Regions from separate parts of the uncultured Friedmanniella sp. genome, predicted to be linked through region 2. Evidence: predicted binding sites of a transcription regulator. Region 2 holds the regulator's gene; each other region holds the start of a gene.

Region 1 (2,261 bases), on a different contig from region 2:
ATGGCGCCCTCGTGCACGCAGGTGTGGTGGAACCGGCAGAGCAGGACGAGGTTGTCCAGGTCCGTCGCTCCACCGGCGGCCCACGCCACCCGGTGGTGGGCCTGCAGGTGCCGGACCTGAGAGCAGCCAGGGAACTGGCACATCCGGTCACGCACCATCAGGGCCCGCCGCTGTCCCCGGGACACGAGCCGCCGCGCCCGGCCCAGCGCCAGCACCTCGCCACCCTGCACGATCGCGCCGAGCACCTGGCCGTCGCAGGCCAGCCGCCGAGCCGTCTCGGGCTCGACGGGACCGACACCCGTCACCTCGCAGAGCGGGCCAGGCGCGCCCGTCGCCGGCGTTCCCGCGGGAACGCTCGGCTCCAGCTGATCAGCGTCGACGTGGACCACGACGAGCGTCCGGTCCTCCCCGGACCGGTCTTCCGGAGTGCCGGCGAGGAACCCGCGCGCCACGTCCAGCAGCGCGTCGGCGGAGGAGTAGACCGGGTCGGCCGGCACCTCCGGCTTCGAGGGGTCCGGTGTGGCCGGCGGGGCGCCGAGCTGGCCCTTCGCGGCGGTGATGGCGGCCACCAGGACGGCACCCTCCTCCGCGGGCAGCCGGACCGACACCGTCAGCGTGCCGTCCTCTCGGTAGCGCCACGACACCGAGCGTCTGACCTGCTGGGCCATCCGGGACCCGTCCGCGGCCCGGAACCCGGCGATCGTCCGAGCCAGCTGGGACGCCGTCGCCGTCAGCGCCAGCTCGCACAGCCGGGACTCCTCGACCACGTCGACCACCCGGGTCGCTTCCCGCACCTTCGAGTAGGAGAGCCGCCCGGCCGCGAACGCCTCCCGCACCGTGGGCATCCGACGAAGGGCTCGCGCCACCCGCACCCGCTCCCGCGCCGCTCCTGGTGACATCGAGCAGGTCCAGCTCAGCCAGTGGGCCAGGGACTTCACCCCGGACCACCACCGCACGGCACCGGTCGCGTCGAACTCACCGACCAGGTCCAACAGCTGGCACTCCGATCGTGCCGCCGTCGCCGCCGCCGCGCAGATCCGGCCCGCCAGAGCCTCCGCAGCGGCCCGCTCCCGCGAGGAGGCGACCTGCTGCGCTGTCGGCTCGCTCTGGACCGCCAAGGCCATCCCGGCGTAGCGACCTGCCACCACTCCGTGTCCCTCATGCACCGCCACGACTCCCCCTTCGAACACGTGTTCTGATACTCAGAACGCTACGGGAGGGTGCCGACAGTTCTGTCGAGCCTCGTCAGCGGCTGTGGCCAGACTCGATGGGTCCGGCGCCAACGTTCCCGCGGGAACGTTCCCGCGCGGGGCACCGACCCGTCGTGGTGGACTGGCCGGGTGAACGATGCCGACCCCGAGGACCCCGACGAGATCGGTGGCACGACGGCGGGGCTGTCTCAGGTCGTCCTCACCGACGAGCAGCGCCACATCGGCGTCCCGATGTTGCTGCACACCGCGGGGACGCTGCCGACGCCGGATGATCAGCCCGCCTTCAGCACCGCTGGGTACCTGCGGCAGGCCGCGCTCGGCCGACGACTGCTCGAGACCGGCGCGACAGGCGGCGCCGCCGGGAACGGGGGCCCGACGACGGCCCGCCTGCTGACGCTGAACTTCCATGCCGTTCCGGCCGAGTACCGCCGCGCCTCCGCCGAGCGCGTCCGGCGCGTCCTGGACCTCGGGGAGCCGTACGACCCGGACGCTGCCGACGACGGACTGCGGGTGATGGTGGCGTGGTACGACGGCGAGCGCGAGACCGCGCTCTGGGCGGCCGACCTCTGCGCCGGGCTCGGGGTGCGGGCCTTCTACTTTCCCGTCGAGCACACGATGCTGGAATCCGGGCCGCGGGTGAGCGATGAGGACCTGCGGTCGATCGCCGGGCAGCACGAGCTCTGCTTCCACACGTCGACGCACCGCTCGGCGGCGGAGGTCACGACGGCCAACCGGGATTCCGAGGTCGTCGAGCCCTTGGCCAGGCTCACCCGGGCTGCTGGACGCGTGCCGCGGCTGGCGGCCTGGCGTGGCGGTGCCCGCTTCGACCCCGAGACCCTCGGGGACCGGCTGATCCAGGGGGCCGGCGTGCGACACGTCGTCTCCAACTGGTCGGTCGAGCCGGTCCCAGCCGCCTTGGGGCTTGACCCTGACACGGTGTCATAGCGCAGAACATGCTCATGTTGTCCATCGGAGACTTCGCACGACTCGGCCAGGTGTCGGTCCGGATGCTGCGGCACTACGACCACATCGGCCTGCTCACCCCGGCGC
Region 2 (2,261 bases):
CGGTGCGGGCACCGCGCAGGACCACGCCCCAGCACGGCGCCCGACCGTCACCACCGGTGCGCTGAGCGGCAGCGGCGGCCGGGCAGCCGGTCCCGTCCCCCGCCCCGACCGCCGAGCCGGACGCACGGGAGCGGTACGACCAGGCATGGTGCGGCCGGTCACCGTGCGTGGCTCGACGGTTGCGGGCGCGACGGTTCTGGACACGACGGTTCTGGACGCGACGGTCGTGGGCACGGAGGTTCTGGGCGTGGCAGGGGCCGTCGGGCCGTGCTGCCGGCCGCTGGCCGGAGCCTCGAGAGTGGTGGCGTTCATGGACGAGCTCCTAGTGGAGAGGTCGAACGGGCGTTCGATAGAACGTACGTTTGATTTGTACCGCATCGGCGCTCGCTTGCCAAGGGCAAGAGAACGCGTGTTCGATCCGCGGACCGAGCCGGGGAGCCGGTCGGACCGCTGGAGAAGGACTCGTGTCACCATGTCGTTGATCGAATCAAGAGCCACTGACAGTTTTCGCGAGCTCGGCGCCAGGCCCGGGATGAGCAGGACGTCGTCAGCGACACACCTCGAACAGGTGTTTGAATTTGTCAGCGGCTCTCTCTAATGTCAGGCGCATGGCAGATCGTGACGACTCCACACCCACCGACCCCCCCGCCCCAGCGCCTGGGGAACCGAGTGCGGCCAAGCCGACCGGACGCCGACGCGGCCGCCCCAGCGCGGCCGAGATCGAGGCCCAGCTCGCCGGGGCGGCCAGCGTCCGGCCGCTCCCCGACGGACCGGCTGACGGATACGGCCTGACGCCGCGGCAGCGCCGGATCCTCGAGGTGATCAAGCACGCGGTCGACGCCCGCGGCTACCCGCCGAGCATCCGCGAGATGGCCGAGTCCGTCGGACTGGCCAGCTCCTCCAGCGTCGCGCACCAGCTGAAGGTGCTCGAGCAGAAGGGGTTCCTGCGACGCGACCCGCACCGGCCCCGAGCACTCGAGGTGCTGCTGCCCGACGATGCCGGGTCGAGCGCGGAACGCGACGTCGGCTCGGGCTTCGGCCCGGGCGGGACCCACTTCGACCAGACCGACGTGGGCAACGCCTACCCGGCCCCGGTCCACGTGCCGGTTCTCGGGCGGATCGCCGCCGGCGGCCCGATCCTGGCTGAGGAGCGGATCGAGGACGTCTTCGCCCTGCCTCGTCAGCTGGTCGGCGAGGGCACCATGTTCCTGCTCGAGGTGCGGGGCGACTCGATGATCGAGGCCGCCATCTGCGACCGGGACTGGGTCGTGGTGCGGCAGCAGCCGACGGCGGACAACGGCGACATCGTGGCGGCCCTGCTGGACAACGAGGCCACCGTCAAGACGTTCAAGCGCACCGAGGGCCAGGTCTGGCTGCTGCCGCACAACGCGGCGTACGACCCGATCGACGGCAACCACGCCTCGATCCTGGGCAAGGTCGTGGCGGTCCTGCGCAAGATCTGAGTGAGGTCTGGGCCGCCCGGCGGCTCAGACCTGACCGGAGAGCCGGCGCAGTGCCTGGATCACGGTCTCCCGGTCCCCGGTCTGCCACATGGGGGGCATGGACGCCTGCAGGTAGTTTCCGTACCGCGCGGTGGTGAGCCGCGGGTCCAGCACCGCGACGACGCCGCGGTCGCTCGTCCGTCGGATGAGCCGGCCTGAGCCCTGCGCGAGCAGCAGCGCGGCGTGCGTGGCGGCGACGGCCATGAAGCCGTTGCCGCCGGCCTCGGCCACCGCTCGCTGGCGCGCTTGGGTCAGCGGCTCGTCCGGCCGCGGGAACGGGATCCGGTCGATGATGACCAGCGAGCAGGTCACACCCGGGACGTCGACGCCCTGCCAGAGCGACAGCGTGCCGAACAGGCTCGCCTCCTCCTCGGCAATGAACCGGCGGGTGAGCTCGGAGAGCTGGGCGTCACCCTGGCAGAGGACCGTCAGCTTCGGCAGCTGCTTGCGGACGTGCACGGCGGCCGCCTCGGCCGCCCGCCGCGACGAGAAGAGGCCGAGGGTCCGGCCACCGGCCGCCCAGGTGAGCTCGGCGATCTCGGCCAGCGTCTCCGGAGGCAGCCCGTCCCGTCCGGGTTGGGGCAGGTTCCGCGCCACGTAGAGGATCCCCTGGCGGCGGTAGTCGAACGGCGAGCCGACGTCCAGGCCGCGCCAAGGCTGCATCTCGGCCGGCCCCGGGTCGCGGTCCTCGTCCGTAGGGGCTGCGGCCCGAGCCGGGAACGTGTCGTCGCGCTCGGCAGCCTTGAGCCCGAGGTTGCC
Region 3 (2,261 bases), on a different contig from region 2:
TCGAGGTCGCGGCGCGGCTCGGCGGCGGTGACGTCGACGGCAACCCGACCCTCTACGACGCCATCCAGAAGGCCAAGAAGACCTCGGTCCCGAAGGACAACATCGATCGTGCGGTGAAGCGCGGCTCCGGCGCGGAGTCGGGCGGGGCCAACTACGAGACGCTGATGTACGAGGCGTACGGACCGGCCGGCATCGCCATGCTGATCGAGTGCCTGACCGACAACCGGAACCGCTCGGCGTCGGAGGTGCGGATCGCCGTCACCCGCAACGGCGGCACGATGGCCGACGTCGGCTCGACCGCCCGGGTGTTCAGCCGCAAGGGCGTCGTGGTCGTGCCGAAGCAGCAGGGCAACCGCGAGCTCGGTGAGGACGACGTCCTCGAGGCCACCCTCGACGCCGACCCGGAAGAGGTCAACGACCTCGGGGAGGCTTTCGAGGTGATCTCCGACCCGGCCGACACCGTCCGCGTCCGCACCGCCGTCCAGGAGGCCGGTCTGGACTACGACTCCGCCGAGGTCTCGTTCGTGCCGGAGTTCACGACCGAGGTGGACGCGCTCACCGTCGAGAAGGTCATGAAGATCATCGACGCGCTCGAGGACTCCGACGACGTGCAGAACGTCTACGCCAACTTCGACGCCTCGGACGAGGTCCTCGCCAGCATCGGCTGAGCGTCCGGCCCTCACTCCCTCCCGCCTGGAGCTGCTACTACTCGGCGGCGGAACGCGTGTCATGCCGAGCCCGCGCATCATCGCGCCTTAGGCTGCGAACGCTTGTTCGATAGCCCAAGGAAGGGGCACCGATGCGCGTGCTCGGGATCGATCCCGGCCTGACCCGCTGCGGGCTCGGCGTCGTGGACGGTCGCCCCGGCCAGCCGCCCCGGCTGGTGGACGTCGACGTCGTCCGAACACCTCCGGACCTCGACACCGCGCTCCGGCTGGTCCGGCTCGAGGCGGCGATCGAGGAGTGGGTGGTCGAGCACCGGCCGGACGCCGTGGCGGTGGAGCGGGTCTTCGCCCAGCACAACGTGCAGACGGTGATGGGGACGGCCCAGGCGGCGGGGATCGCGATGCTGGTGGCCGCCCGACGCGGGATCCCGGTCACCCTGCACACCCCGAGCGAGGTGAAGGCCTCGATCACCGGCTCCGGCCGCGCCGGCAAGGACCAGGTCGGCGCCATGGTCACCCGCATCCTGCGTCTGGTCGAGCCGCCCCGGCCCGCCGACGCCGCCGACGCCCTCGCCCTGGCCATCTGCCACGTCTGGCGGGGCGGAACCACCGCCCGGATGGACGCCGCCGTGGCCGCGGCGGGCGCGTCCGCGGCCCGACAGCGCCGGGCGTTCAGCCGAGCCCGTCTGAAGGGAACAGCGCCATGATCGCCTCGCTCAGCGGCACGGTGATGCAGGTCGGACCGACGTCGGCGGTGGTCGAGGTCGGCGGCCTCGGAGTGCTGGCCCTCTGCAGCCCGAACACCGTGGCCGGCCTACGGGTCGGACACCGCGCGACGCTGGCCACCTCACTCGTGGTTCGGGAGGACTCGCTCACCCTGTACGGCTTCGCCACGGCCGACGAGCGTGAGTTCTTCGAGCTGCTGCTGACCGCGACCGGCGTCGGGCCGAAGCTGGCCCAGGCTGCGCTGGCCGTGCTGCCCCCCGACGAGCTGCGCACCGCGATCGCCTCGGAGAACCTCGTCGCGCTGATGCGGGTGCCCGGGGTCGGCCGCAAGGGCGCCCAGCGGATGGTGATCGAGCTCAAGGACAAGATCAACACCGTCGGACTCAGCTCCGAGCCGCACGCGCCGGTCGGCACCGGTCCGGCCTGGCGGGACCAGGTCACCCAGGGTCTCATCGGTCTCGGCTGGCCGGCCAAGGACGCCGACGCAGCTTGCACCGAGGTGGAGCCGCTGATGCGCGACGACCCGTCGACCAGTGTCGCCGTGCTGATGCGGGCGGCCCTGCAGACCCTGGCCCGCCGATGAGCGAGGCCCGACCATGAGAGACGTCGACGCGGCCGACGTCGGCTCGTTGGTCCGGCCGGACTCCGACCCGGACGAACGGGCTGCGGAGTCGGCGCTCCGGCCGTCCACGCTGGCCGAGTTCGAGGGGCAGCCGCGGGTGAGCGACCAGCTGGGCCTGGTACTCGAGGCCGCCCGGCACCGCGGGACGGTGGCCGACCACGTGCTGCTCTCCGGACCGCCCGGGCTGGGCAAGACCACGCTGGCCATGATCATCGCCGCCGAGATGGCGGCGCCGCTGCGGATCTCCA

What was found. The regulator LexA, encoded in region 2, represses DNA repair genes until DNA is damaged. The targets are predictions, from matches to a motif close to TCGAACANNTGTTCGA.
Region 1: ACFE7W_RS12660 (DUF222 domain-containing protein) is a predicted target of LexA. The motif match lies at 1,183-1,198, and genes of this name have one in related genera.
Region 3: ruvC (crossover junction endodeoxyribonuclease RuvC) is a predicted target of LexA. The motif match lies at 763-778, and genes of this name have one in related genera.

What each region holds. Positions count from the first base shown of each region.
Region 1 is NZ_CAXTHT010000004.1:310,191-312,451, forward strand. It holds gene ACFE7W_RS12660 (DUF222 domain-containing protein) at 1-1,148, opposite strand, end outside; gene ACFE7W_RS12665 (hypothetical protein) at 1,341-2,156, shown strand; gene ACFE7W_RS12670 (MerR family transcriptional regulator) at 2,171-2,261, shown strand, end outside.
Region 2 is NZ_CAXTHT010000013.1:23,021-25,281, forward strand. It holds gene ACFE7W_RS19055 (hypothetical protein) at 1-12, opposite strand, end outside; gene lexA (transcriptional repressor LexA) at 609-1,463, shown strand; gene ACFE7W_RS19065 (ATP-dependent DNA helicase) at 1,488-2,261, opposite strand, start outside.
Region 3 is NZ_CAXTHT010000004.1:280,852-283,112, reverse strand. It holds gene ACFE7W_RS12530 (YebC/PmpR family DNA-binding transcriptional regulator) at 1-668, shown strand, start outside; gene ruvC (crossover junction endodeoxyribonuclease RuvC) at 800-1,372, shown strand; gene ruvA (Holliday junction branch migration protein RuvA) at 1,369-1,974, shown strand; gene ruvB (Holliday junction branch migration DNA helicase RuvB) at 1,988-2,261, shown strand, end outside.